Regions from separate parts of the Cryobacterium sp. TMN-39-2 genome, predicted to be linked through region 2. Evidence: predicted binding sites of a transcription regulator. Region 2 holds the regulator's gene; the other holds the start of a gene.
What was found. The regulator HrcA, encoded in region 2, represses chaperone genes, less so after heat shock. The targets are predictions, from matches to a motif close to TTNGCACTCGNNNNNNNCGAGTGCNAA.

Region 1 (14,703 bases), on a different contig from region 2:
TCGAGCTTGAGGCCGACCTCCTCGGAGATGACCTGGCCACCGGTGAGGATGGCGATGTCCTGCAGCTGCGCCTTGCGGCGGTCGCCGAATCCGGGGGCCTTGACGGCAACCGACTTGAAGATGCCACGGATCTTGTTCACGACGAGCGTGGCCAGGGCCTCGCCGTCAACGTCCTCGGCAATGATGAGCAGCTGCTTGCCGCTCTGGATGACCTTGTCGACGATCGGCAGCAGGTCCTTGATGTTGGAGACCTTGGAGTTGACGATCAGGATGTACGGGTCTTCGAAGACCGCTTCCTGACGGTCGGGGTCGGTGACGAAGTACGCCGACAGGAAGCCCTTGTCGAAGCGCATGCCCTCGGTGAGCTCCAGCTCGGTGCCGAAGGTGTTCGACTCCTCAACGGTGACAACACCTTCCTTGCCGACCTTGTCGATGGCCTCGGCGATGATCGCGCCGATTTCGGCGTCACCGGCAGAGATGGAGGCCGTGGCCGCGATCTCTTCCTTGGTCTCGATCTCCTTGGCGCTGGCGATGAGCTCGGCGATGACCGCAGCGGTCGCCTTCTCGATGCCACGCTTGAGGCTGATCGGGTCGGCGCCGGCCGCGACGTTGCGCAGGCCTTCGCGAACCAGGGCCTGAGCGAGGACGGTGGCGGTGGTGGTACCGTCGCCGGCGACGTCGTCGGTCTTCTTGGCGACCTCCTTGACGAGCTCCGCACCGATCTTCTCGTACGGGTCGTCGAGCTCGATCTCCTTGGCGATGGACACGCCGTCGTTGGTGATCGTGGGGGCGCCCCACTTCTTCTCCAGCACGACGTTGCGTCCGCGCGGGCCGAGGGTCACCTTGACCGTGTCAGCGAGGATGTTGAGGCCGCGCTCAAGGCCGCGACGGGCCTCTTCATTGAAAGCAATGATCTTTGCCATATGTGTTTCTCGTCCCTCCCGGACGTTACCAAAACGATGATGGGTTAGCACTCCGAACAGCAGAGTGCTAAACCGATTCTGGCACTCTGGGGTCGAGAGTGCAAGTGAACGGCGGGGGCCGGTGCCGGGTTCCGGCCCACCTACGGCACCAGTTCCACGCTGCCGTCGTCGGCGGGTACCAGTTCGATCCAGGTGTTGCCCGGAGCGAGCTCGATCGTGGCCCCGACAGCGTCGGCCAGCCGGATCGGCGCGGCCGCGGCATCCTTGAACCAGGTGGCGGGCATCGTCGAACCGCCGGTCGACACCCACGCCGTGCCCGACCCGGTCAAGATGGTGCGGGGCACGTCGCTGCCGCGATCGACCTCCACCCGAAGCACCACGACGTTGGTGGCGTTGAGCTGGGCACCGGTGCTGTCCAGGTCGGCAGCGCCGTCCTGGCTGCGCAGGTACCCGGTGGCCGCCGGGTCCCAGGCCCAGGCCCTCCCGCCGGATTCGGAGAACCGGGTGACGATGGTGGTGGTCGGATCGCCGGCGAGGGACGCTGTGGCCTCCGCGGCGCTGTCGGCGTAGTCGAACTGGCCGGTCGGCGGCGCGAGGTCGGAGTGCAGGGTGACGGTCTCGTCCGCGGCGAGCACCACGTCGTGCGGCGAATCCCGGTCGTCGGCCCGGACGAACAGGCCTCCGGCGTCGTCGTCGAAGACCACGTTCAGCAGCGGAGAGGCCCTCATCGCGGCGACGAACTGCGGCTGGCCGCCGGAATACGCCACGATGCCGCCGAACGAGCTCAGGATCTCCGGGTCCATCGGACGAATGGAACGCACCGGGCCGACAGCATCCGGCACGTCGGAGTGCCAGAGGGCGACGTAGCGGGTGAGGCCGCCCTCGACCAGCTCTTCAAAGACCAGGTCGGCGCGCTCGAGACCGAGTTGCGGCCTCGCGGCCGGGTGGTTGTCGATCTTCACGGCCAGGGACGGATGCTCGGCACGGGACGGGTCCACCGGTGTGCCGCGCAGCGGCATGATGCCCGGTTGCGGTGTCGGGTCCGCCGACGCCGTCGCTTCGGGCACCGGCGCAGAGCAGCCGACCAGCCCCAAGCTCAGTCCCAAGCCCAGCCCCAAGCACAGGCCCGCGCCGATCAGGGCCGCGCCGCCAGGCGTCCGCCGTCCGGATTGGATTCGACGGGCAGCAGCAGGGAACATCCGAAACGCAGTCACGCCACACACCCTAGCCCGCCCGGTATGTCTGCCCGGCGGTCACGGTGGTGGCGTGACTGACACTCGGTGGTCGACCGATCATCCGATGATCAGTGGTCGAGCACGTGCGTCGTGTTCTCAGCTGGTTGAGGCTGGCTGCGTTCGACGCCGGGCGGTTAGGCCGGGCGAACCGACTCGGCCTGCGGACCCTTGGCTCCGGTACCGAGTTCGAAGATGACGTGCTGGCCTTCCTCGAGAACCTTGTAGCCGTGCATGTCTATGGCGGAGTAGTGAACGAAGACGTCCTGCCCACCTCCATCGACGGTGATGAAGCCGAAACCCTTTTCAGCGTTGAACCATTTGACGGTTCCGTTCGCCATGTGAAACTCCCCTGTTGCAGTGTTGTGTTTCGGCACTCACCCGTTGGTGCTACCGGGCCTGGCGCAGAAGCTGCGTCCACCGTCTCGAAACGAGCACTCTCGGGTAGAGAGCGCTCAGCCGAGAAAATGAGCGACCACTGCAGACACTAGTGACGGGAGTGAAACTCAATAGGGGGTTGACTGGGAAGGGCAACCCCAGTAGGGCAGGGAGTCGTCAGGCCGGGTCAGCCGGCGGGCATCGCGTAGTCGCTGCCCACGACGACGGTGAGGGTGGCATCCGAGCCCGCGAAGTCATCCGCCAGCAGCACCTCGGAACCGGGCAGCAGAGCCGCCACACCGCGTGCAGCGCCCTCCAGGGCCGCGTCCGCGTAGTAGACGGTCGTCGTGACGACGTCCTCGGTGTCGGCGTCGCTGGTGCTGCCGACGGTCCAGCCGCCGGTCGTGAGCAGGTCGCCAACCGACCGGGCCACCCCGCTCGTCGGAGTCCCATTGAGCACCGTGACACTCGCACTGGGGTCAGTGGTTGGCTCGGCGGTGGGCACCGGCTCCGGCGTGGGCTCCGCGGGCGTGGTCTCGGCCTCGATGCCGGGGATGGTGATATTCAGCCGGTTGTTCAGGACCGTCAGACCGATCGCGCCGACCCCGATGAGGAGGGCGGTCGCGGCGAGGGCCCACCAGACGGCAACCCAGCGACGCCCCTTCTTGGCTGGTGCGCGGTGCGCCCCCACGCGGTCGAGCTTGTGCGGGAGGTCATCGAAGCGGTCTTTCGGGTACGAAGTGGGCATCGTCTGTCTGGTTCGATCCTCGTTTGGCTGAACACACGGTAGGAGGTTCCCTACTCGATGGGGCGGATGGCTCGGGCCGACCGCGCCTGCGACCGTGCGTCACGCATCCGTTGCAGTCGGTTGACCAGCATGGGATCGTGGGCGAGGGCAAGCGGGGAGTCGAGCAGGGCACCCAACAATTGATAGTACCGGGCGGCCGACAGACCGAATTCGGAGCGAATGGCCTGTTCCTTGGCACCGGGGTGTGACCACAGTCGCCGCTCGAACGCGAGCAGGTTTTCGTCACGAGGGCTGAGCCCGACGGAGCCCTCGGCGCCCCGCGTGCTCTCGTCGTGCCCGCTGGTCGCCATACGCGTCATCCTATTTGGCACGGACTGGGTTTTCGCTGACCGGTCCCGCCTGTCGCGCAACACGGACCCGCTAGCGTCGAGGGTGGGAATCGGCTGGGGAATCACCGGGTGCGCCGCTTGCGGGAATGCCGGGGACCCCGGCCGAGTTTACGCTGGAGGCAGTTCTCTGCCGAGACTGGATCGAAAGGACGCACCATGGACTACGAGGTCACCAAGTCTGACGCCGAATGGAAGGCGGAGCTCACCGCCGAGCAGTACGCCGTGTTGCGCGGGGCGGCCACCGAACGCGCCTGGACCGGTGAGCTCCTCGACGAGGGCCGTTCGGGCGTCTACACCTGCGGCGCCTGCAATGCCGAGCTGTTCAAGAGCGGCACGAAGTTCGACTCCGGCTGCGGCTGGCCGAGCTTCTACGAGTCCGTGCGGCCAGAGGCCGTGGAGCTCATCGAAGACCGGTCGCTCGGCGTGGTGCGCACCGAGGTGCGCTGCGCAGCGTGCGGTTCGCACCTGGGCCACGTGTTCGACGATGGTTTCGGCACCCCCACCGGAGACCGGTACTGCATGAACTCGATCTCGCTCAACTTCACCCCCGTCGACTAGTCCGGCGCCGGCCTCCGCGGCCGCGACTGTTACCCGTGCGGACAAAGGCACCCGGCACACCGGGTGCACTTGTCCGTAGCGGGACCAGTTGCGTGGTCACCGGGCACCTCAGCCTTCGCGCAGCGGACGCAGCCGCGCCAGCGCCTTCGGGCCCATCCCGTGCAGTCGGGCGAGGACGTCAAGGTCCGTCGCACGCAGGTCGTCGACGGTCAGGATGCCGGCGGCCACGAGCGCGCGCCGCGCTGGAGCAGGGATCCCCTGAGCCAGCCAGACCGCCTCATCCGCATCCGCACTGCCAGAACCGTCCTGAGCCATGTCTCCAACCTATGATTCGGGTTCCGGAGCCGCAACTGTTCCCCGTACGGTGCAGAGCTCAGGCGAAGGCATTCACTCCGGTGAGCTCGGCCGAGAACGCCCAGAGCCGGGCCGCCGCATCCGGATCGATAGCGTGGGAGTCGACCCCGCTGATCCGGGCCGTGGAGCTGTCGGGCTCGGTGGGTTCGGCGATGTCACAGTCTTCGCAGTAAACACCGCCCATCCCGTCGAGCATCGGCGACGTGGCCGCCCAGGTGGAGGTGGCGGCACCCTGCTCCGGTGATTTGAACAGCGGATTGACGGTGCCATTCTCGGTCATCCAACCCGCGGCGACCATCTCCTCCCGGGGCAGGTGCCGCTGCAACTCGGTCATGATGCCGCCGGGGTGCACCGCGAACGCGCGCACGCCACGGGTGGCGCCGAGAGCATCCAGGTGCACCGCGAAGAGGCTGTTGGCGGTCTTCGCCTGTCCGTACGCCTGCCACTTGTCGTAGCCGGTGCTGAAGTCGGGGTCGTCGAAGCGGATGCCGCTGAGCTTGTGGCCCGTCGAGGAGAGGGCAACGACCCGAGCACCACCCTCGGCCGTAAGCGCGGGCCAGAGCAGGTTGGTGAGCACGTAGTGGCCGAGGTGGTTGGTGGCGAACTGGGATTCCCAGTCGTCTCCGACCCTGGCCTCGGCGGACGCCATGATGGCGGCGTTGTTGATCAGGATGTCGAGGCTGCGTCCGGTGGCCACGAACCGTTCGGCGAACGCGCGCACGCTGACCAGATCGGCCAGGTCGAGGGCCTCGACCGCCACGGCGTTCAGGCCGCGCGCAGCCAGGGCGGCCCAGGCCACCTCCGGACGCCGGGCCGGCACGATCACCTGGGCGCCGGCCGCGGCGAGCGCGGCGACGGTTTCGATGCCGAGGCCGGAGTAGCCGCCGGTGACGATCGCCGTCTTACCGCTCAGGTCGACACCCGCGAGCACCTCGGTCGCGGTGGACTGGGCGGTGAATCCGGTGGACAGGGCGTGCTGGGGCGTGAGGGTCATCGCTCCAGCGTACGCTCGCCCACTGCGGGATCCTGCGAGGTCAGCAGACCGGGGCCGGCCGGCACGGATAGACTTCCCCCGACCGGCCGGGAAGGCCGGCATTGGGGGGAACTGATGCTCAGCAATCTGACTGGTTGGCACGCGCTCATCATCCTGGGCGCGCTCAGCGCGATGGTCCTGGTCGCCCTCGCGATCGTGTTCTTGGCCATTCACGTGGCGCGCCGTCGGCAGGTGGGCGATCACGCTGACCGGTTGGCGCAGCTGGAGCAGTTGCATGCCAAGGGACTGTTGTCCGACGCCGAATACGCAACTAAGCGCCAGGATATCCTCGGGCGGCTCTGACGCGCCGGGTACTGCGGTCCCGCATACGCTCCCGGTCGACGCCGTAGGTCAGGCCACGCCAAGGCCGACCCGGTCGCCCGGCCCGATCTCGCGGACCACGCGGGCCGGGTTGCCGGCGGCGATGACCCCGGCCGGCACGTCCTTGGTGACGACGGAGCCGGCGCCGATGATGCTGCCCGCGCCGATGGTCACGCCTGGGCAGACCACGACGTTGCCGCCCAGCCAGACGTCGTCCTCGATGGTGATCGGCGAGACACGCTCGAAGCCGGCGCGGCGTTCCGCAACGTCCACGGCGTGAGTCGGGGTGTACAGGCGGGCGCTGGGTCCGACCAGCACGTTGGCGCCGATGGTGATCTCGCCACCGCCCAAAGCGAGGAAGTCCGCATTGATGAAGGTGTTGGCGCCCACGTGCAGCCGGGACCCGTAGTCGAGGTACAGCGGCGGCCGGAAGTCCGCGCCGGCTCCCACGCTGCCGAGCAGCTCAGTGAACAGCGCATGCGCCGCGGGCTGGTCGTCGTCGTAGAGCGCGGTGATCTGCCGGCAGGTGCGTTGAGTGCTTGTCGTCATCTCGGCGAGTTCGGGACCGGAGCGATACCGGTACCAGTCCCCCGCCACCATCTTGTCGAATTCGGAGCGAGCAGAATCCTGGGGTGTTTTGTTGTCTGTAACCACAAACCCAAGCGTAGCCCGTTGCCGGGTCGGCGTCAGACCGACGACTCACGCCCCTCCGCCAGCCGGCGTCGTTCGGCCAGCTCGGCCTCAAGGCGACGGATGCGGGCCTGTTCGGCGTGGAAGTCGATCTCGCGGTCGAGAGCGGCCAGTTCCTCTTCGGTGCTCGACACCCGGCGTGCGGGCAGCACAGCGGATGCCCCGGCCGATGCGGGCCCCCGGCGCGGCGCGCTTCTGCTCGACCGCGCGGCCGGGGCGGGATACTCCCGGCCGATCGCGAACCAGAGCAGGCTGCCGATCACCGGGAGAAAGATCACCAACAGCACCCACAGGACCTTGGGCAGGTGTTTCACCTGACCGTCCTGCCGGGTGATGATGTCCACGAGGGCGGAGACGATGAGAACCAGGAGCACAGCGGAGAACAGCGCATACATGCCGGTCAGCCTAGTGAACGGGGCGCTCGACCGACCAGCCCCCATTTACGGCCGGATGCTGCGACCGGTCAAACCCGCCCCCGGCCGGGTCCGTGGGGCCTTGCGTTGTCGATTCGTCCGGGCCAGCGTGGACTGGGACGCCGGCACGCCCGCACCCGATCGAGGAGGACCGCGACATGGACGCGCACCCCGACCCGTCGGCGCCGGCGAAACCATCGCCCGATCCACTGGCGGTGATCCGCTCCCGCGGCTACCTGCGCATCCTGTTGCTGGCCGGGCTCATCGGGGTGCCGGTGTCGATCGCCGCCTACGGCTTCCTCGCGCTGGTCGACTGGCTGCAGGAGTACCTGTTCACCGAACTGCCCGGTGTTCTGGGCTTCGCCGACGTGCCGCTCTGGTGGCCGTTTCCACTGTTGGCCCTGTCGGGACTGTTGGTGGGTCTGTGCATCCAGCGACTGCCGGGCACCAGCGGGCATCCGCCGTCTGAGGGGTTCAAGGCCGGCGGCTTCCCGCAACCCCGGGAGCTGCCCGGAGTGGTGCTTGCTGCTCTGGCCACCCTGGCTCTCGGCGCCGTGCTCGGTCCGGAGGCGCCGCTGATCGCGCTCGGGGGCGGCTTGGGCGCCCTGGCGATTCGGCTGATCAAGAAAGACTCACCGCCGTCGGCCGTGGCGGTGGTCGCCTCCGCGGGCAGTTTCGCGGCGGTGAGCACCCTCCTCGGCTCGCCGCTGCTCGGCGCCTTCCTCTTGATGGAGGCATCCGGGCTGGCCGGCGCGATGCTGGGGGTGGGCCTGCTGCCCGGTCTGCTCGCCTCCGGCATCGGCTCCCTGGTCTTCGTGGGCCTGGACTCCTGGACCGGCCTGGGCACGTTCTCCCTCGCACTCCCCGACCTGCCGTCGTTTTCCACCCCCACCGCGGCCATGTTCCTCTGGGCGCTGGGGATCGGGTTCGCCTGCCCGCTGTTGGCGTGGGGCATCCGGGCCCTGGCCCGCATCGTGCGCCCGTACGTGCACGCCCATCGGCTCCTGGTGACCCCGGTGCTCGGCCTGGCGATCGCGGGCCTGGCGGTGCTGTTCGCGCAGGTGACCGGGGAGGACACCGGCGAAGTGCTCTTCTCCGGCCAGTCGGCCTTGCCGTCGCTGATCAATGACGGGGCCTCCTGGCCGCTCGGCGCCGTCGGGCTGCTGATCCTGTGCAAAGCGCTCGCCTACGGCCTGTCGCTGAGCGCGTTCCGCGGCGGTCCGGTGTTCCCGGCCATGTTCGTCGGTGCCGCTTTGGGGATCGCGGCCTCGCACCTGCCCGGCATGGCGCTGGTGCCGGCGGTGGGGGTGGGCATCGGCGCCATGTGCGTGTCGATGCTGCGCCTGCCGCTGACCAGTGTGCTGCTGGCCACGGTGTTGCTCAGCAGCGACGCGTATGCCGTGATGCCGCTGGTGATCGTGGCGGTGGTCGTCGCGCACGTGATCACCGGCCGGTTACCCGAGCCGCCGGGCCGGCGGCTGAGCGGCGCGCTCCCCTCCGCCAGCCCGTCGACGGTCTGACCCGGCCTGCCCGCCGTCAGGGTGCGGCGTCCCAGAATCCCGCGTGTACTGAGGCCGCTGCGTCGATCAAGGCGGGGCCGGCGACGATCACGGTGTTGCCGCCGCGGGCGAACACCTCCCGGCAGGGCAGGTCGAGCGTCGCTTCGCCGCCTTGTTCCGGCACCATCTCGCCGAGCATCTGCTCGGGCAGCGCGTAGGCGACCCGGCCGATTCCGGCCCAGTAGATGGCGCCGGAACACATCACGCACGGTTCGGTGCTCGTATAGAGCGTGCTCGCGCGCAGGTCGTCCTTCGAGAGCCGGGCACTGGCCAGGCGAACGAGGTTGGTCTCGGCATGGCCGGTCGGGTCGCCCGCGGTGACCACGCTGTTCTGGCCCTCGATGATCGTGCCGTCACGGGCCACCAGGATGGCGCCGAACGGGTGATTACCGTTCGCGCGCGCCAGACGAGCCACGTCGATGGCCCGGGCGAGGTGCGTCTCGTCGGCTGCCGAGATCAGGGTCGGGTCGGCGACGGTCTCGCTGTCCGGACGGAATCCGATCACAGGGCGACGTCCTCCACGGTCTCGGTGAGCAGGGCGCGCGGATTGCGCATCAGAGCAGCCCCCGGACCCTTCCAGAGTTCCTCGAGCGCGACCTTCATCTTCTCGGCATCGGTGCGGGAGCCGAAGTCAAGATCGATCCGGACCGCCGAACGGTCGTCGACCGGGCGCATGACCCGGAAGCTGCTGACGCCGGCGGTCTTGCGGCCGAGCGGATCAGAGTCGAACATCTGCTTCCACGCGTCGTAGTCCCCGACGGAGTGTTCGATGTGCAGGGTGAACATGGGAATCCTCGATTCCGCCGGCACTGAGGCTGGCCGGCACGCGGACATCGTAGCCCGGGCAGTGCCGTCGAGAAGTGCCGAAAGATGGGGCCGGCCACGGGACTTGAACCCGTAACCCCCACTTTACAAGAGTGGTGCGCTACCAATTGCGCCAGGCCGGCATGAGGCGATCGAACTGCCTCGAGCATTCATCCTAAATCACCCGGCGACCGGATGCCGACGCAATCGTGCATCGGCGCGGCATCCGGCCCGGGAAACGACCGGTTACCCGGCCGGCGTCGGAGTGGGCGTCGGCGTCGCGGTGGAGTACGCCTCGCTGGCGGCCTGCAGCACGAAGGCCGCGAACTCCTTGGCGTCGTCGAGGGCGCCGACGTACTGTTTGCCGTTCACCAGCACCGTCGGGGTTCCGGTGATCGCTTCGAGGGAGGACGAGTTCGGGATCGGTCCGCTCAGAGCCCGATCCGTGGAGGCGAGAACCCAGGACTTGAAGGTGGTCTCGTCGATGCACTCGTTGATTGCGGTGAGGTTCTCCGACACACCCGAGCTCTTCACGATCTCCTTGATCTCGTCGTCACTGAGGCCGGCGGTGCCTTCGACGGGCTGGGCCGCAAAGAGCGCCGAGTTGAACGCCAGGAAGTCGTCCGGCGCGGAATCCGCCACGCACGCGGCCGCGTTCGCGGCACGCAGTGAGTACTGCGTTCCGGCAGACTTGCTGGTCAGGATCGAGATCGGGTGGATCTCGACGGTGGCGGCGCCGGAGTCGACCCACTGAGAGATCTGCTCGGCATTGGTGGTCTCGAAGGTGCCGCAGAACGGGCAGAGGTAGTCGACGTAGACGCGGATGTCGGCGATGGTCCCGGTGGCGTCCGGGGTGGACGGCACCGGCTCGGCATCCGGCTGCAGCGCGGGGGTGGTCACCGCGGTCAGGCCCTCGCCGACCAGGAGACCGTCACTGGCCATGTTGCGCGGGCCCGGTCCGGCCGGCTGAACGGAGTTGACGATGATCAGGACGATGGCCGTCACGACGGCGATGGCGGCCAGGGCGATACCGCCCTGCAGGAACACCCGGTTGCGGCGATCCCGCTTCTTCTGCTCGACTCGAATCTGTGCTGCCTTCGTGCGCGCTGCGTCGCGTCGCTGATTCTTCGAGGGACGGGGGTCGCCTGGGCCGCCAGTTGTCATGGATGATCGCTCCGAGTTGAGGGGGTGCGCTCGCGGTTGTGCGCGGTAGCACTCCAAATAGTAGGACCCCAGTCTGGGAAATAACCAACCGGCAGCTCACAGCGGGCTCACTGCGGGCTCACCGGGTCCCTCCGGCGCGCGGTGAGCTGTCAATTCAGCGGTCACCCATCCCGGGCATGCCATACTAGAGAGGTCTTGCGCTGGCGCTACGTCGGCCGGACATAAATCCCATCACAACGGATCGTCCGGCACGTACCTGCCGGTGAAGGAGAATAACGAAATAATGGCTTCAGTAACCTTTGACAAGGCCACCCGTCTGTACCCGGGTTCCACCCGCCCCGCGGTCGATCACCTCGACCTGTCGGTCGCCGATGGTGAGTTCCTCGTCCTGGTCGGCCCGTCCGGCTGTGGAAAGTCCACCTCGCTGCGCATGCTCGCCGGCCTCGAAGAGGTCAACGACGGCGACATCTTCATCGGCGAGCGCAACGTCACCGACGTTCCCCCGAAGGACCGTGACATCGCCATGGTCTTCCAGAACTACGCCCTGTACCCGCACATGACCGTCGCAGAGAACATGGGCTTCGCGCTCAAGATCGCCGGCGTCAACAAGGACGAGCGCGCCACCCGCGTTCTCGAAGCCGCCAAGCTGCTCGACCTCGAGCCTTACCTCAGCCGCAAGCCGAAGGCCCTCTCCGGTGGCCAGCGTCAGCGTGTTGCCATGGGTCGCGCCATCGTGCGTCAGCCTCAGGTGTTCCTCATGGACGAGCCGCTGTCGAACCTCGACGCCAAGCTGCGCGTGCAGACCCGCACCCAGATCGCGTCGCTGCAGCGTCGCCTGGGCGTCACCACCGTCTACGTCACCCACGACCAGACCGAGGCGCTCACCATGGGTGACCGCATCGCTGTCCTCAAGGATGGCGTCCTGCAGCAGGTCGGCACCCCGCGCGACCTGTACGCCAAGCCGAACAACGTCTTCGTTGCCGGCTTCATCGGCAGCCCGGCCATGAACCTGTTCCTGGCCGACGCCGTCGACGGCGGCATCAAGTTCGGCACCGCGACGGTCCCCGTATCCCGCGAGACGCTGTCCGGAGCCAACGGCCCCAAGGTCACCATCGGAGTGCGCCCCGAGGACATCCAGCTGTCGACCACGATGGGCGAAGGCCTCGCCGTTGACGTCGACCTGGTCGAGGAGCTCGGCGCCGACGGTTACCTGTACGGCCACTCCACCGTCGAGGGCAAGCGCACCGACATCGTCGCCCGCGTCGATGGCCGTTCGCACCCGTCGGCCGGCGACACCGTCTACCTGACCACGACGCCGAACCACCTGCACGTGTTCAACGCAGAGTCCGGTCTCCGTCTCGGCGGCGCCGTCACCGACTAAGCACTGATCGACAAACTCGACCGCCGGCAGTTTCGGCGGTCGAGTTTGTCATATCGGCGCCCGGGTTCCCCGGCGCCTTTTCCTCGTCTTCGTGCCGATTCCGGCCGGGGCGGCTTGCGGCCCTGACGGGCCTTTTCGATAGTTAGGCTCCTCATGAGCGGTTCTCTCAACATCACCTCCGCCACGGCCGATCCGGCCCTGCTCGATCTCCCCTGGAACGTTCCGCTGGATGCCTGGCCGAACGAGAACATCGCCTCGCTGCCCAAGGGCCTCTCCCGGCACCTGGTGCGCTTCGCCCACCTCAGTGGCCGTGTCGTGGCCATCAAGGAGACCACCAGTGAGATGGCCAAGCGCGAGTACGAGATGCTCCGCACCCTGCAGAGCCTGGAAATTCCCTGCGTCGAACCACTCGCGGTGATCACCAACCGCACCGACGAAGACGGTGACCCGCTCAACTCGGTGCTGGTGACCCGGCACCTCAAGTTCTCGCTGCCCTACCGGGCGCTGTACTCCCAGGCCCTGCGCCCGGATACGGCCACCCGCCTCGTCGATGCCCTCGCCCTGCTGCTGGTGCGCGTGCACATGGTTGGCCTGTTCTGGGGTGACGTGTCGCTGTCCAACACCCTCTTCCGCCGGGACGCCGGGGCGTTCGCGGCCTACCTCGTCGACGCCGAGACCGGGCAGCTCTACCCCGGCGGCCTGTCGAACGGGCAGCGCGAGAACGACCTCGAAATCGCTCGGGTGAACATCGCCGGCGAACTGATGGACCTCGAGGCCGGCGGCCGCGTGGCCGACGAGCTCGACCCTGTGAACGTGAGCAACGGCATCGTCGCGGCCTACCGGCTGCTGTGGAAGGAACTCACCGGATCCGAGTCCTTCGCCAGCAGCGAGCGCTGGCGCATCACCGAGCGCGTGGAACGCCTCAACCACCTCGGTTTCGACATCGAGGAACTCGCGATCAAGACCGACGAGAACGGCACGACAGTGCGCATCCAGCCCAAGGTCGTCGACGCCGGCCACCACCAGCGCCGGCTGCTGCGCCTGACCGGCCTCGACGCCGAGGAGAACCAGGCCCGCCGCCTGCTCAACGACCTCGACTCCTACGGGGTCGCCTACGGCAACCCCGATGCCGACGAGGAGATGATGGCGCACGAGTGGCTGGTGCGGGTCTTCGAGCCCGTCGTGCGCGCCATCCCGCGTGAGCTCAAGGGCAAGCTCGAGCCCGCCGAGGTGTTCCACCAGCTGCTGGACCACCGCTGGTACATGGCGCAGAACGCGAACCGGGACATCCCGCTGGCCGAGGCCGTCACCTCGTACGTTCAGGATGTGCTGCGTCACCGCCGCGACGAAGCCACCGTCATCGACCCGCCCACCACGCCGATCGAGGTGCAGGAAGGCGACGACGACGACCTCGAGTCTGACGAGGTCGGCGCCGACGCCGACGATTGGCGCCTGAACGTTTAACACAGCCCCATGAGTTGCGCCAGAATGCCCCTTCGGCAGGTCCGAAGGGGCATTTTGCGCGTTCTGGCGACACTTGGATGCGCCGACTTGCGCCCAAAGACCCCTTCGGATGCTCCCTAGGGACACTTTGCGGCAACTCACGCATCTGGGCCCACGAAGTGGCGCCCGCAGGGTCTCCGGGACGGGACGCGCGGCACCCACCGAAGCACCCGCATCCATAATCAGCACGCCCTGAACCGGGCCACAGCACCTCCACCACCAACAAGAAACGGCGCAGACCGACCCCGAAGGGACGATCTACGCCGTTCTCAGGCGAGCAACCTGGCGGGTTAGGCCTCCGCCGCCGCGGCAGCCTTGGCGACCTTGGCCGCGAGGGCCTCGGCCCGCAGCTTGGAGATCTCGTACAGGGTGACACCGGCGGCGATTCCGGCGTTCAGCGATTCGGTGTTCGCGTTGATCGGGATCGACACGATGGCGTCGCAGGTCTCGGTGACGAGGCGGGACAGGCCCTTGCCCTCGCTGCCGACGACCACGACGATGGGACGCTCGGCATAGCCGAGGCCCAGCTCGGGCAGCTCGGTGTCGCCGCCGCCGTCGAGGCCGATCACGAGCATGCCGCGCTCCTTGAGCGCCTTGAGCGTCTGGGTGAGGTTGGGAGCCATGGCCACGGGCAGACGGGCGGCCGCACCGGCCGAGGTCTTCCAGGCCGACGCGGTCACGCCGACGGAACGGCGCTGCGGCACGATGACGCCGTGGCCGCCGAACGCCGCGGTGGAGCGGATGATCGCACCCAGGTTGCGCGGGTCGGTGATGCCGTCCAGCGCCACGAACAGCGGCTTGTGGCCGCGGCTGATGGTGAGGTCGAGCAGCTCGATCGGGTGCGCGTACTCGTACGCGGGCACCTTGAGCGCGAGGCCCTGGTGCACGGCGTCCTTACCGGAGAGCCGGTCGATTTCGGGGCGCATGACCTCGAGCACCGGGATGTTGCGGGTCGTCGCGAGCTTGAGGACTTCCTTGACCCGGTCATCCATTTCGATGCGGGTGGCCACGTACAGCGCCGACGCGGGGATCTTGGCGCGCAGCGCCTCGAGCACCGAGTTGCGGCCGGTGACGACCTCGAACTCGGCATCCGACTTCGCCTTGCGGGTGGACGAACCGCCGCCGCCGGTGTTGCCGGTTCCGGTGTTGCGGCCGGTGCGCGGGGCACCGGAGCCGCCCGGGGCCCGGCTGCGGCCGCCGCCGGCCGCGGCGAAGCGGTCCTTGGCGGCCTTGGCCTTACCGGCGGGGTGGTA
Region 2 (14,703 bases):
TGCTGCCCGGGCTGGCGATCGGCGACACCACGGCGGTGGATGACAGCCTCGACCAGGACATGAAGACGAGCTCGCTCAGCCACCTCACCGCGGTGTCCGGAGCCAATTGCGCCATTGTGCTCGCCATCGTCCTGGTGGCAGCAGCCGCGCTGGGCCTCGGCCGGGTGTGGCGGCTGGTCTGCGGGCTGGTCGTGCTGGCCGGCTTCGTGGTGCTCGTCACTCCGGAACCGAGCGTGGTGAGGGCCGCGACCATGGCGACCATCGTTCTGCTGTCAGGTTCGCTCGGTCGGCCAGGGCGGGGACTCCCTGCCCTGGCCATGGCCTCGCTGTGTCTGCTGATCTTCGATCCCTGGCTGGCCCGCAATTACGGCTTCGCGCTGTCGGTGCTGGCCACCCTCGGGCTGCTGGTGCTGGCAGGGCCGCTCAGCCGACGGCTCAGACGCTGGCTTCCCACACCCGTCGCCGCGGTACTCTCGATCCCGATCGCCGCTCAGCTGGCCTGCCAGCCGGTGCTGGTCATGCTCAGTCCGACGCTCCCGATGTACGGGGTGCCGGCAAACCTGCTCGCAGCCCCCGCCGCGCCGGTGGCCACTGTCGCCGGCCTGGTCGCCTGTCTGCTCCTGCCCTGGGCACCCGTTCTCGCGACCCCGCTGGTGTGGCTGGCCTGGCTGCCGGCCACCTGGATCGCCGCTGTCGCGACCACGACCGCCGGTATGCCTGCCAACAGCCTGCCCTGGCCGGGTGGACCGTTCGGAGTGGTCCTCATCGTGGCCTGTACCGTCGCCGTGCTGACTCTGCTTGCCGCCGGCGGCTCCGGCCGGGTGGCAGTGCTGGTGCGGACCGTCAGCGGGACCTTGGTCTGCGTGGTCGCCGGGTGGGCGATCGGAGGCGCGGTCGGCTACGAGCTGGGCCGGGCCGCAGTCTTTCCCCCGGCCTGGCAGATCGCCGCCTGCGACATAGGCCAGGGCGATGCCGTGCTCGTGCGTGACGGTGCGTCGGTCGCGCTCGTCGACGTGGGCCCGGACCCGGCGCTGCTGGCCGACTGCCTGGACACCCTCGGCATCGACAGGGTCGATCTGCTGGTCCTCACCCACTACGACCTGGACCACATCGGCGGTCTGGCCGCGGTGATCGGCCGGGTGGACACCGCACTGGTGGGCCGGCCGGAGACCAGCCAGGATGCGGCGCTGCTCGACCGGCTCGCCGCCGGCGGGGCCGACGTACGCGAAACCGCCCGCGGCGACACCGGCGCCCTCGGCGCACTGACCTGGGAGATCCTGTGGCCGATCCGCGGCTCGACCCTCATGCAGACCGGGAACCCCGGTAGCGTCAGCATGGCGTTCGACGGCGGCGGCATCCGGTCGCTTTTCCTCGGCGACCTCGACGAAGAGGCGCAAAAGGGGCTGATGGCCGCCGGTCAGATCGCTGCCGTCGACGTGGTCAAGGTCGCCCATCACGGTTCTCGCGACCAGAGTGCCGCCCTCTACGCCGAGATCGAGGCGAGCATCGGAGTCGTATCGGTCGGTGCGGACAACGGCTACGGACACCCCACCAGGTCGGTGCTCGACATCCTCGGCGCGGCGGGAACCACCGTGCTGCGCACCGACCGGGACGGGATGGTGGTGGTCGCGCCCGGCACCGGTGCCCCGACGGCCCGCCGGGGACTCGTGGTCTGGACGGAGAAGGTCACAGGTGCCGGTTAGGCTGGGTTGGTAGCGAAGGGAGCCGCGTGGCCGCACGAACAACCGCACAGGCACGAACCGGCAAACCGGCCGCCAAGGCCGGCGCGGCGAAGATCCCGCAGCTCGCCTGGCATCAGGTGCGCCCGGCGCCCGTCGTGCTCGTCTCTGGCACCGAGACCTTCCTCGCCGAACGCGCCATCCGGTCGCTGCGGGACTTCCTCAAGCTGGAGGACCCCAGCCTCGAGGTCAGCGACATTCAGGCCGACAGCTACGCGCCCGGTGAGCTGCTCACCCTGGCCAGCCCCTCGCTGTTCGGCGAGCCGCGGCTGATCCGCGTGAGCAACGTCGAGAAGTGCAGCGACACCTTCCTCACCGAGGCCATCGATTACCTGCAGAACCCCGCAGACGACACCTACGTCGTGCTGCGCCACGGCGGCGGCGTGCGCGGCAAGAAGCTCCTGGACACCATCCGCAGCGGCGTGGGCGGCGCCGTGGAAGTGGTCTGCGCCGAGCTCAAGAAGGATTCGGACAAGCACGACTTCGCCACCGCCGAATTCCGCTCGGCGGGCAAAAGAGTCACCCCGAGCGCATTGCGGTCGCTGGTGGCCGCGTTCTCCGACGACCTGGCCGAGCTCTCCGCCGCCTGCCAGCAGCTCATCGCCGACACCGGAGCCGAGGTCACCGAGACCACGGTGGACCGCTATTACGGCGGCCGAGTCGAGACCAACGCGTTCAAGGTCGCCGATTCCGCCATCGCCGGGCGTCTCGGCGAGGCACTCGTCACCCTGCGGCACGCGCTGTCGTCAGGAGCCGACCCGGTCCCGATCGTCGCCGCGTTCGCCAGCAAGATCCGCACCATGGCGAAGCTGTTCGGCGTGCGCGGCGGGTCCGCCCAGCTGGCGGCCACCTACAGCCTGGCCCCCTGGCAGGTGGAGCGCGCCCAACGCGATCTGCGCGGCTGGAGCGATGACGGTCTGGCCCGGTGCATCGTGATGCTCGCCGAGACCGACGCGGCCGTGAAGGGCGCCGGCAGAGACCCGATCTTCGCGCTCGAGCGGCTCGTCACGGTCATCGCCAAACGCGGTGAATGAGGGCGGCCGGTCACGGACCGGGCGGCCGAGGCCGACTCAGGGCTGGCCGGACACCGTGACCGACGAGCGGTTCAGGTAGATCCACACCCCGTCGGTGAACTCGGGGTCGCCGCAGATATCCCCGCTCACCTTCACCGGCAAAATGGTTGAGGAGCCGGCCAGATCGGCCCGCGATGCCGTCGCGGCGAACGACGCCGGCAGGGACGGGCAGTATTCCAGCTGGACCCTGCCATACAGGTCGGTGAACTGCACCATGATCCGCTGGGTGGGCATCGGCAACAGTACCGTGAGCACCACCGCGAGAGCGGCCAGCGCGAGGCCGACGACGCCGAACACCGACCCGAGGATGGTCAGCCCCCGCCGAGGGGCTGCCGTGTGTGCTGCCGGGTGCGCTGCAGGCTGAGCTGCCGGCTGCGCGGCAGCTTCGGTGGCCGGCGGCGTTGCGGCGGGCGCGGTGATGGAGAGTGCGGCGGTGGACGGTGCCGTGTTGGGGGGCGCGGTGGGCAGCGAGGCCGTGAACAGGACGCAGGCCCCGGTCAACACGAGGATGAAACCGAGCAGCCCCGCGAACACCCAGGGGTTCAGGCCCTCGTATGCGGTGACTGCGGGGGCCGACCAGAGGCCGACGGCGATGACGGCGGCTGCCACGGCGAACGCGCCGCCGAGGAACCGGGCCTGATGGCGCCAGGCGGACGGTTTTACCGGGCCGGTCTGCTCGCTTGTCACGACGCCACCATAGCGTCGGCCGGGCACCTCGGAAAGGGCCGGCCGGATCCGGCGGCAACACAGAAAACCCCCGCCCAGGAGGGCGGGGGTGTGTCTGTACTTCTGAACTGCTGAAGAGCGGTGCTGCTTAGAGCGCGTTGACAGCCTTGGCGATAGCGGACTTCTTGTTCGCTGCCTGGTTCTGGTGGATGACGCCCTTGCTGACGGCCTTGTCGAGCTTCTTGGAAGCAACGGCGAGGCTGGCGACAGCCTTGTCCTTGTCACCAGCGGTGACGGCGAGGCGCGTGGCCCGGATGGCGGTCTTGAACTCGCTCTTGACCGCCTTGTTGCGCTCCTGCGACTTCTTGTTCGTGAGGATCCGCTTGATCTGCGACTTGATGTTTGCCACGTTTTATACGCTTTCGTTAGGTTCTTGTTCGGATGGGCCGCCCGGCGATAGAGGGCACCGTGCGGCGAAAATCGTGTGGGGTGGGACCCAACACGCAAGCCAACAGGCAACGATACCAGTTATCTGCCCGGCTGGCTGACCGAATCGGGCGAGTTCTGATCGTGATCGGCCTCGATCTCAGTGATGATGCGCCTGAGCACAGTATCAAACCGGTGCGGCCGATGCAGGCTGACCAGGTGGCCGGCCCCGGGAACCGTCACGAGGGTGCCTCGCTGCGCCGCCACGAGGAACCGTCGTTGGTGCAGGCGGAAGTGATCGTACGCGCCGTTGACCAGCCAGACCGGTCCGGGAAACGCCCTGAGATCGGCTAGCGGCGACAATCGCCCCGTCGCCGCGAGGCCCGCGTCCATGACGTCCAGGCCTACGCCGCCGGCGAGCACATCCCGCACCCCGGCCGGCGGGAGCATCCGCCGGACCAGGAAGGTGTGCAGCCAGAGACCGCGGTCCGGGAACCTGTGGATGATCCGGGCGAGCCAGCGATAGGCGGCCAGTCCCGGCCCGCCCGGTTCGAACGACGACCCGGCGGCCACCAGGCCGAGCACCCGGTCCGGGTTCCTGGCCGCGTAGGCGATGGCGTAGTAGCCGCCGAGCGACAGCCCGACGAGCAGCACCGGCCCCTCGACGGCGTCCACCGCCCCATCGATGGCACCGAGCGCACCGTCGAGGGTGAACGGCTCGCCCAGGCGCGAGCCGTGGCCGGGCAGGTCAACGGCGACAACCGGATGTCCCGCCGCCTCCAGCCACTCCAGCTGGTGCCGCCACATGCTGGCCGAGGTGCGGATCCCGTGCACGAGCACGACGGGGACCCGGTAACCGGCGGTGGGCATCAGGCGCCCCGCAGGGTGCCCGACGCGCGGGCGCTGGCGACGGCGGAGGTCCGCGAGCCGACGCCGAGCTTGCCGAAGATGTGCACAAGGTGCGACTTCACCGTCGCCTCGCTGAGGAACAGGTCCTGGCCGATCTGCCGGTTGGAGCGGCCGGCCGCAACGAGGGCAAGCACCTCGACCTCGCGGGGGGAGAGCCGGCCCTCCGGAACGAGCGACCGGTCGGCCAGCCGGGTCACGATGGCCGGAGCGAGTGCGCTCTGTCCCGCCGCCGCGGCCCGCACGGCGGCGACGAGTTCGGCGGGCGGCGCGTCCTTGAGCAGGTACCCGCTGGCGCCGGCCTCGATGGCACCGAGGATGTCGGCATCCGTGTCGTAATTGGTGAGGATCAGCACGTGCGGGGCGCCGGGTCGGGACCGGACCAACCGGGTGGCCTCCGCGCCCTGCATGGGGGTGCCCGGTGGGTCGGTATTGGGCAGCGCACCACCGAACTGCAGGTCCATCAGCACCACGTCGACCCGGCCGGAGGCGGCCAGGGCCACGGCTTCCTCCGCCGTGCCGGCCTCCAGCTCGACCTCCAGGTCCGGCTCGGCGCCGAGCATGGCGCGCAGTCCCGCCCGCACCACGGGGTGGTCGTCCGCGAGCAGCACCCGGATCATGCCAGCGCCTGACGAATCGGGAATCGCACCGCGACCGCGGTGCCCAGGCCCGGTGCGGACTCCAGGACGAAGGAGCCGCCGAGCGCTTCGACACGTTGCCGGATGGCGACCAGGCCGAACGAGTCAGGACTCTGAGCCGTGGCGTCCGTGAGGGTGAAACCGCGCCCGTCGTCGACGACGTCGAGGGCCACCTCATCGGTCATGTAGCTCAGGGTGACCTCTGCGCGGTTGGCGCCGGCGTGTTGGGCGACGTTGGCGAGCGAGCCCTGCGCGATCCGCAGCAGGGTCGTCTCCAGCGACATCGGCAGCGCGATCGGGTCACCCGTCACATGCAGGCTGACCCTGGTGGCATGGTCGCCGACCGGTGCGGTGCGCTCTGCCGACGAGGCGAGCCTGGCGAGTGCGCCCGGCAGGGTCTGGCTGTCCAGGGCCGGCGGGGTGAGCTCCCGGATGAACCGGCGGGTCTCCTGCAGATTGGCTGCCGCGGTATCCCTGGCCAGGCGCAGGTGCTCCAGGGCCGCCGGATCGGACACCCGGCCCTCGACGGCGTGCAACAGCATCTGGATGCTCGACAGCCCCTGCGCCACGGTGTCGTGGATCTCCCTGGCCAGGCGTTCCCTCTCGGCGAGGGTGCCTGCGTCACGTGCGGTGGCCGCCAGCTCGGTGCGGGTGGTGAGCAGATCTTCGATCAGGTTCTGCCGTTCGGCGGCCTCGCGCAGCAGTGCCCGGTAGCCCAGGCCCACCGCCACCGCCACGCCCGCGCCCACCAGCGGGCCGAGGGTGGCGCCCAGGCTCAGGCCCACGTGGAAGCTCATCGCCCAGATCGTCAACAGCACGCTGAGCAGCACCAGGGGGATGCCGGCCCTGAGGGGCAGCACGTGCAGCTGCAGGAAGAACAGCGGGAAAACGATGAAGGCGGCATCCGGCGCCAGCAGGGTCAGTGCGAGCCACTCCACCAGCAGCACGGCCATCCAGACCGGCACGACCCATCGCCACGGCCGCCGGCGGGCCAGCTCGCTGCCGCCGACGTAGCTGGCCAGGAAGAGCAGCGACAGGCTCACCACGGCGACGGGGTTCGGCACCGCCCCCAACAGGGTCCGCACGATGACCAGCCCGGTCAGCCCGATGATCAGAACGTGCAGGCCGATCCGCAGGCCGGAGAACACCGGGGTGAGCGCTGAGTGCGGAAGACCCTCGCCGATGCTGGCGGGCGGCATGGGATCCCGGCGGAGCGGGGAGGTGCGGAGTGCGAGGCTGGACATGGTGCGCCCAGCCTAATCAGGACCGCTGGTTCCGTCATCCGTCGAATGGATGACCGACTGCCACCCGGGCAGGTCACACCGATGCTGCGGGGCATGGGAGAATTGGGCCATCATGTCACCGAGAGCTCTCAAGGCGCTGGAACCGGCCGCCACCGCCCCCGCGTTCATCCGTAACTTCTGCATCATCGCGCACATCGACCACGGCAAGTCCACGCTGGCCGACCGGATGCTTCAGATCACCGGCGTCGTCGACGACCGTTCCATGCGTGCCCAGTACCTGGACCGGATGGACATCGAACGCGAACGCGGCATCACCATCAAGAGCCAGGCGGTGCGGATGCCGTGGGAGATGGACGGTCAGACCTACGCGCTGAACATGATCGACACCCCCGGCCACGTCGACTTCACCTACGAGGTCTCCCGCAGCCTGGCGGCCTGCGAGGGCGCCATCCTGCTCGTCGACGCCGCCCAGGGCATCGAAGCCCAGACCCTGGCCAACCTCTACCTGGCGCTCGAGAACGACCTCACCATCATCCCGGTGCTCAACAAGATCGACCTGCCGGCCGCCGACCCCGACAAGTACGCCAAGGAGCTCGCCAGCCTCATCGGCGGCAGCCCCGACGACGTGCTTCGGGTCTCCGGCAAGACCGGCGTCGGCGTGTCCGAACTGCTCGACCGGGCCACCTCGCTGATCCCCGCCCCCGTCGGCGACGCGAACGCGCCGGCCCGCGCCATGATCTTCGACTCCGTCTACGACAGCTATCGCGGCGTCGTCACCTACGTGCGCATGATCGACGGGCACCTCAGCCCGCGCGAGAAGATCCAGATGATGTCGACCCGCGCCACCCACGACATCCTCGAGATCGGCGTCACCAGCCCGGAACCCACCCCCAGCAAGGGCCTGGGCGTCGGAGAGGTCGGCTACCTGATCACCGGCGTGAAGGACGTGCGCCAGTCCAAGGTCGGCGACACCGTCACCACCGCGATGAAGCCCGCCACCGAGGCGCTGCCCGGCTACACCGAACCCAAGCCGATGGTGTTCTCCGGCCTGTACCCGATCGACGGCAGCGACTACCCGGCGCTGCGCGAAGCGCTCGACAAGCTCAAGCTCTCGGATGCGTCGCTGGTCTACGAGCCCGAAACCTCCGTCGCCCTCGGCTTCGGCTTCCGGTGCGGCTTCCTCGGCCTGCTGCACCTGGAGATCATCACCGAGCGCATCGACCGGGAGTTCAACCTCGACCTGATCACCACCGCGCCCAGCGTGATCTACGAGGTCACCACCGACGACAAGAAGACCGTCACGGTCACCAACCCGAGCGAGTTCCCCAACGGCAAGATCGCTGTCGTCGAGGAACCCATCGTCAAGGCCGCGATCCTCGCGCCCAAGGACTACGTCGGCGTGATCATGGAACTCTGCCAGGGTCGCCGCGGCACCCTGCTCGGCATGGAGTACCTCGGTGAGGACCGGGTCGAGATCCGGTACACGATGCCGTTGGGCGAGATCGTGTTCGACTTCTTCGACCAACTCAAGAGCAAGACCGCCGGCTACGCGTCCCTCGACTACGAGCCCATCGGCTCGCAGGAGGCCGACCTGGTCAAGGTCGACATCCTGCTGCAGGGCGAACAGGTCGACGCGTTCAGCGCCATCGTGCACCGCGACAAGGCCTACGACTACGGCGTACTGATGACCGGACGGCTCCGGAAGCTCATCCCGCGCCAGCAGTTCGACGTGCCCATCCAGGCCGCCATCGGAGCCCGCATCATCGCCCGCGAATCGATCAGCGCCATCCGCAAGGACGTCCTCGCCAAGTGTTACGGCGGCGACATCTCCCGCAAGCGCAAGCTGCTGGAGAAGCAGAAGGAAGGCAAGAAGCGCATGAAGATGGTCGGCAGGGTCGAGGTTCCGCAGGAGGCTTTCATCGCCGCGCTCTCCGGCGACGAGCCGGCCAAGAAGGAAAAGAAGTAACGATCATGCGCCGCTCGACCTTCACCGACGCCGCCGTGACCTACGCCGCCATCGGCGGCACCCTGGCCCCCGACCTGATGCGCTACCCGCCCAAGGGCCACCGCCCGCTGGAGCGTACGGTGCGCCTGGGCAGCGGCGAGGAACGGTTCCGGGTGGCCACGACGGCGTTGATGACCTGGGGCATCCAGCGCGGCAGCGGCATCGACGTCACCGACCTCGACGCCGGCACCGGCGTGCAGTACACCGGCATCGTCTTCACCGAGAACGGCACCCCGGCGCCCAACCAGGAGCACCCGGTGAACGAGGCCACCTTCGCCGAGGACGGCACCGCGTTCATCAGCAACGGGATGACCGCCAAGCTGGCCATCCCCACCGGCCCGTTCACCGTCGCCGCACCGGTGCGGGTCGTCTACGTCATCGACGAGGCCGACAAGATCGGCTTCGCCTACGGAACCATGCGCGGCCACCCGCAGACCGGCGAGGAGTGCTTCATCGTCGACCGTCGCGCTGACGACTCCGTCTGGCTCACCATCCGCTCCTTCTCGCGTCCCAGCACCTGGTACTACACGCTGGCCTGGCCCATCCTGCGCGTCCAGCAGGAGCGCTACACCCGCAAGTACCTGCTCGCCCTGCACCCCGTCGGACGAGGCTGACCGGATGGCTGGACCGCACCCGGTCGGCGACCCCGCACCACTGGATGGCCTCATCCCGGCTTCGGCCGCGCTCGGCGCCTCGACCCGCGACTTCGGGGTCTACCTGCACGTACCGTTCTGCAAGGTGCGCTGCGGCTACTGCGACTTCAACACCTACACCGCCACGGAACTGCGCGGGGTGAAGCAGAGCGACTACGCCAGCCAGGCGGTCCTCGAGGTGGAGTCCGCCGCCCGCATCCTGGCCGAATCCGGTGTGCCGGCCCGGCCCGCCGCGACGGTCTTCTTCGGCGGCGGCACCCCCACGCTGCTGCCCGCAGACCATCTGGTGCGGATGCTGCATGCCGTGCGCGACACCTTCGGTATCGTGCCGGGCGCCGAGATCACCACCGAGGCCAACCCTGACTCCGTCGACCTGGCCTATCTCCGCCAGCTCAAGCAGGCCGGTTTCACCCGGGTGTCCTTCGGCATGCAGTCCGCGGTACCGCGGGTCCTGGCCACCCTCGAGAGAACGCATGATCCCGAACGGGTCCCGCTCGTGGTGGCCTGGGCGCGCGAGGAGGGCCTGGACGTGAGTCTCGACCTGATCTACGGCACACCGGGGGAGACCATCGAGGATTGGCGGGCCAGCCTGGACGCGGCCATCGGCCAGCAGCCCGACCACATCAGCGCCTATTCGCTCATCGTCGAGGACGGTACCAAGCTGGCCAGGCAGATCCGCCGGGGCGAGCTCGTCCAGCCCGACGAAGACCTGCAGGCCGACTTCTACGAACTCGCGGATGCGCGTCTGGCCGAGGCCGGTTACGGATGGTACGAGGTCAGCAACTGGTCCCGGGGAACCGAACACCGGTCCCGGCACAACCTGTCCTACTGGCGCAGCGCCGACTGGTGGGGCATCGGCCCCGGCGCGCACAGCCACGTGGGTGGGGTGCGTTGGTGGAACGTCAAGCATCCGGCGGCGTACGCCGACCGCATTCTGGCCGGCCACTCACCGGCCGCCGGACGGGAAACCCTGGACGAGGCCACCCGCGAAACCGAACGGGTGCTGCTGCTCACGCGCATCCGCGAGGGAATCCCGGTGGCGACGTTGTCGGCGCTCGGCCGCCGAGAGGTCGCCGGCCTGATCGCCGACGAGCTCATCGACGCTCGCGCGGCCATCGGCGGCAACATCGAACTGACCCTCACCGGTCGGCTGCTCGCCGACGCCGTGGTGCGCCGACTGCTTACCGACTAGTGAGGCCCGGTTCTTACGATCAGCTGACGAACTTGATCGTCAGCGGGTAGGTGTACCACTCGCCCTTGTTCGCGGCGATCGCGGCCATGATGCTGAAGACGATGCTGAGGATCCAGGCGGCGGCCAGGATCAGGAAGCCGACGAGGATGACGGTGAGAATCGATCCGACCAGGTAGGCGATGGCCAGGGTGATCTGGAAGTTCAGGGCCGTCGCGGCGTGTGCGCGGATGAACGGACCGCGGTCCTTGAGCACGATGTAACCGATCAGGGCGGGCAGGAAGCCGAAGAGGATTCCGCCGATGTGGATCAGGGTCGCCCACAGCTTCTCGTCGGCCGGGCTCAGCTGGCTGGGTGCCTGGTACGGGTTGGCGGGGGGAGGCGTTGCCTCAGACATTAAATCTCCTTCGTGGGCGCTCGGGGGAGCGAGGATGGTGCTGGTCGAGCTGTCACCAGAATAGCGCCGGTCTCGGGCGCCCGCAGTGAGAAAACTAGCTGATCGGGCGCTAGTTGATCAGGCGCAGAGCGAACGGGTAGCGATACGGGCGGCCGTCGCGGGCGCTGACAAAACCGAGTACCGAGAGGATCGCGCCGATCAGCCAGAGCACCCAGGTGAGCGAGCCGAGCCCGGCCAGCAGGCCGAAGGTGAGAAGTGCCAGGACGGTGCTGAGCACGCTGATGGCGAGATAGCCGATCAACAGCGTGATCTGGAAGTTGAGCGCCTCCTTGGCCTCGCCGGCGGTGAATCGCCCGCGCTCCTTGAAGACCAGCCAGATGATCAGGGCCGGCAGGAAGGAGAGGATGCCGCCCAGGTGCGCCAGGGACGCCCACAGCTTGTCCTGCTCCGGAGTCAGCGCAGCAGCGGTGCCCGACCCTGTCGGTTGTCCAGGCCCATTGGGATAGCTCATGACGATGCCCTTCGACGTGCAAGTGGATTCAGCGATGAAAAACAGCGGTGGTACCGCCACGGAGATACGTGTGCCACCACGGTACTGCGCGAATTCGTCCGTGAGCAACGGGTATCCCAGACGCCCGCGTTATGATTGGCAGTCATACGAAGAGAGTGCCAGCCGTCGGCGGCACAAACGGGAGAGGGAGGCGAGCGTCCAGTGGTATCAGACCGCAGCCTCGAAGTCCTTCGGGTCATCGTGCAGGACTACGTGGCCTCCCGCGAACCGGTCGGGTCCAAGTCGATCGTCGACCGGCACGCTTTCGGCGTCTCGGCCGCCACGATCCGCAATGACATGGCCCTGCTCGAAGAGGAAGAACTCATCGTCGCGCCGCACACGTCGTCGGGGCGCATCCCCACCGACAAGGGCTACCGACTGTTCGTGGATCACCTGGCCGACCTGCGTCCACTCACGGGCGTCCAACGGCAGGCCATCGAGGTCTTCCTCGGCCAGTCCGCCGATCTCGACGAAGTCCTCGCCCGCAGTGTCCGCCTGCTCTCCCAGCTCACCCACCAGGTGGCCCTGGTGCAATACCCCTCGTTGTCGCGGGCCACGGTGCGCCACATCGAGCTCGTGCCGCTCAGCGACACCCGGGTGCTCTCGGTGCTGATCACCGACTCCGGCAGGGTGGAGCAACGGGTCGTTGAACTGCCGCGCCCGATCGAGGAAGCCGCCCTGGCTGAGCTGCGCTCCAGGCTGAACGCCGTCGTCGGCGGCCTCGGCATGGCGGCGGCCGCCACGGCCCTGAGCGGCCCGACCGGTCTGGGATCGCCGGAGCAGACCGAGCTCGTCGATCTCATCACCGGCACCCTGCGCGATCAGGTCGGAGCGAACCGGCAGGACCGCCTGGTCATGGCCGGAGCCGCGAACCTCGTGCGCACCGAGGAAGACTTCACCGGGAGCATCTATCCGGTTCTCGAGGCCATCGAGGAGCAGGTGGTGCTGTTGCGCCTGTTCGGCGAAATGGCCACAGACCAGCACGGCGTGTCGGTGAGCATCGGCCGGGAGAACGCACCGTTCGGGCTCGGCGAGACCTCCGTGCTCACCAGCGGCTATACCTCCCGCGGCGACGCCGCCCGCCTGGGTGTGCTCGGCCCGACCCGGATGGACTACTCCAACAACATGGCGGCCGTGCGCGCCGTCGCCCGGTACCTCTCCCGACTGCTCGGCGAGAACTAGCCGCCCCACACCTATCTCGACCGCCTTCCCCACCCCAGAACCCCAAGGAGAGCCAGCTTTGGCTGACCACTACGAAGCACTAGGCGTCGCCCGCGACGCCAGCACCGACGAAATCAAGAAGGCGTACCGCAAGCTCGCCCGCCAGCTGCACCCCGACGTGAACCCCGGCGCCGAGGCGTCCGAACGGTTCAAGACCGTCACGCACGCGTACGACGTGCTCAGCGACCCCAAGCAGCGCCAGAACTACGACCGCGGCGGCTCCGGCAACGGCCAGGGCGGCGGCTTCGACGCCGGCAACTTCGGCGACATCTTCGAGACCTTCTTCGGCGGGGGCGGCGGCGGCAGCCGTGGCCCCCGATCCCGGCGTGAACGCGGCCAGGATGCGCTCATCCGCGTCGAACTCGACCTGGACGAGGTCATCTTCGGCACCCACCGCGACATCGAGGTGGACACGGCGATCGTCTGTGCCACCTGTTCGGGCACCTGCTGCCAGCCGGGTACCTCCCCGGTCACCTGCGACATCTGCCACGGCACCGGCAGCATCCAGCGCGCCGTGCGTTCGCTGCTCGGCAATGTGATGACCTCCAGCCCCTGCGGCTCCTGCCGCGGCTACGGAACCATCATCGCCACCCCGTGCGTCACCTGCCAGGGCCAGGGCCGCGTGCGTGCCCGCCGCACCGTGCCGGTCGACATCCCCGCCGGCGTGGACACGGGCCTGCGCCTGCAGATGCCCGGCAGCGGCGAGGCCGGGCCGGCCGGTGGCCCGAACGGTGACCTGTACCTGGAGATGAAGGTGCGCCACCACGACGTCTTCAGCCGCGACGGTGACGACCTGCTCTGCACCCTCGAGGTGCCGATGACCGACGCGATCCTCGGAGCGACGGCCACGGTGAAGGCCCTCGACGGTGACATCGAAGTGGAACTGCGCCCCGGCGTCCAGGCCGGCGAGATCCTCACGGTCAAGGACCGCGGCGTCACGAGGCTCCGCGGCAACGGCCGCGGCGACCTGCGGGTCGGCGTGCAGGTGCTCACCCCCACCAAGCTCGACCACAAGGAGCGGGAACTGATCGAGGCCTTCGCCGCCAGGCACAAGGTTCCGGCGCCCGCCCTCAGCCAGTTCCAGCAGGGCCTGTTCGCGAAGCTCCGCGACAGGTTCCTCGGCTAGGACAACGTTCGATGGCGCACTTCTTCCTGTCAGAGACCCTCGGCGCCTCCGCCGACGGCTCGTCCACCGCGGACCCCGCGGTCGGGGCCACGGTGAGCATCACCGGGGCCGAGGCCAAGCACGCCGTCACCGTCAGCCGGGTGCGCCCGGGCGAGACCCTGCTGCTCGGTAACGGCGCCGGCCTGGTGCTCGGCGTCACGGTCCTGTCGGCCGCACCGGCCGAGCTCACGGCGAGGGTGGACACCGTGACCCGGACGCCGCCGGCCGTGCCGCGCATCCTGCTGGTACAGGCCCTGGCCAAGGGTGACCGCGACGAACTCGCCGTGCAGGCCGCCACCGAACTCGGCGTCGACGGGGTCATCCCCTGGGCCGCTGCCCGGTCGGTGGCCCGCTGGGAGGGTGTCAAGATCGCCAAGGGGCAGGCGCGCTGGTCCGCCATCGTGCGGGAGGCCAGCAAGCAGTCCATCCGGCCGTGGCTGCCGGACGTGCTGCCGCTGACCAGTACCAAGCAGCTTGCCCAGCTCGCTGGGACCAGCCGGATGCTGTTGCTCGAGCCGACCGCCGAGCTCAGGTTGACCGCGATCGCCGTGCCCACCGACGACCGGGATATCGTGCTCGTCGTCGGGCCGGAGGGCGGCATCGCCCCGAGTGAACTGGACATCCTCGAGCAGGCCGGTGCCAGCCGGGTGCGCCTGGGCGATACCGTGCTGCGCACCTCGACGGCCGGTCCCGCCGCGGTCGCCATCCTGAACGCAACCCTCGGGCGCTGGTAGGAGCGCTTAAGATAGAACCATGGCTTCCTCCGGTGCAGAACCCACGATCTTCAGCCGCATTACCGCGCGCGAAATTCCCGCGACCATCGTCGCGGAA

Region 1: groL (chaperonin GroEL) is a predicted target of HrcA. The motif match lies at 968-994, and genes of this name have one in related genera.

Annotation. Positions count from the first base shown of each region.
Region 1 is NZ_SOFX01000008.1:54,657-69,359, reverse strand. It holds gene groL (chaperonin GroEL) at 1-923, opposite strand, end outside; gene E3O57_RS01930 (DUF3048 domain-containing protein) at 1,064-2,029, opposite strand; gene E3O57_RS01925 (cold-shock protein) at 2,293-2,496, opposite strand; gene E3O57_RS01920 (LytR C-terminal domain-containing protein) at 2,721-3,281, opposite strand; gene E3O57_RS01915 (DUF3263 domain-containing protein) at 3,332-3,631, opposite strand; gene msrB (peptide-methionine (R)-S-oxide reductase MsrB) at 3,827-4,228, shown strand; gene E3O57_RS01905 (helix-hairpin-helix domain-containing protein) at 4,337-4,543, opposite strand; gene E3O57_RS01900 (SDR family NAD(P)-dependent oxidoreductase) at 4,602-5,576, opposite strand; gene E3O57_RS01895 (SHOCT domain-containing protein) at 5,691-5,918, shown strand; gene E3O57_RS01890 (sugar O-acetyltransferase) at 5,967-6,590, opposite strand; gene E3O57_RS01885 (PLD nuclease N-terminal domain-containing protein) at 6,623-7,021, opposite strand; gene E3O57_RS01880 (chloride channel protein) at 7,198-8,559, shown strand; gene E3O57_RS01875 (nucleoside deaminase) at 8,576-9,103, opposite strand; gene E3O57_RS01870 (hypothetical protein) at 9,100-9,384, opposite strand; tRNA gene E3O57_RS01865 (tRNA-Thr) at 9,470-9,545, opposite strand; gene E3O57_RS01860 (thioredoxin domain-containing protein) at 9,649-10,566, opposite strand; gene E3O57_RS01855 (ABC transporter ATP-binding protein) at 10,850-11,947, shown strand; gene E3O57_RS01850 (DUF4032 domain-containing protein) at 12,101-13,411, shown strand; gene rlmB (23S rRNA (guanosine(2251)-2'-O)-methyltransferase RlmB) at 13,741-14,703, opposite strand, start outside.
Region 2 is NZ_SOFX01000011.1:460,304-475,006, forward strand. It holds gene E3O57_RS04260 (ComEC/Rec2 family competence protein) at 1-1,703, shown strand, start outside; gene holA (DNA polymerase III subunit delta) at 1,730-2,773, shown strand; gene E3O57_RS04270 (hypothetical protein) at 2,810-3,499, opposite strand; gene rpsT (30S ribosomal protein S20) at 3,627-3,887, opposite strand; gene E3O57_RS04280 (alpha/beta fold hydrolase) at 4,007-4,774, opposite strand; gene E3O57_RS04285 (response regulator transcription factor) at 4,774-5,430, opposite strand; gene E3O57_RS04290 (sensor histidine kinase) at 5,427-6,692, opposite strand; gene lepA (translation elongation factor 4) at 6,805-8,658, shown strand; gene E3O57_RS04300 (DUF1990 family protein) at 8,664-9,311, shown strand; gene hemW (radical SAM family heme chaperone HemW) at 9,316-10,542, shown strand; gene E3O57_RS04310 (DUF4870 domain-containing protein) at 10,562-10,936, opposite strand; gene E3O57_RS04315 (DUF4870 domain-containing protein) at 11,046-11,447, opposite strand; gene hrcA (heat-inducible transcriptional repressor HrcA) at 11,649-12,668, shown strand; gene dnaJ (molecular chaperone DnaJ) at 12,727-13,833, shown strand; gene E3O57_RS04330 (16S rRNA (uracil(1498)-N(3))-methyltransferase) at 13,845-14,606, shown strand; gene E3O57_RS04335 (HIT domain-containing protein) at 14,626-14,703, shown strand, end outside.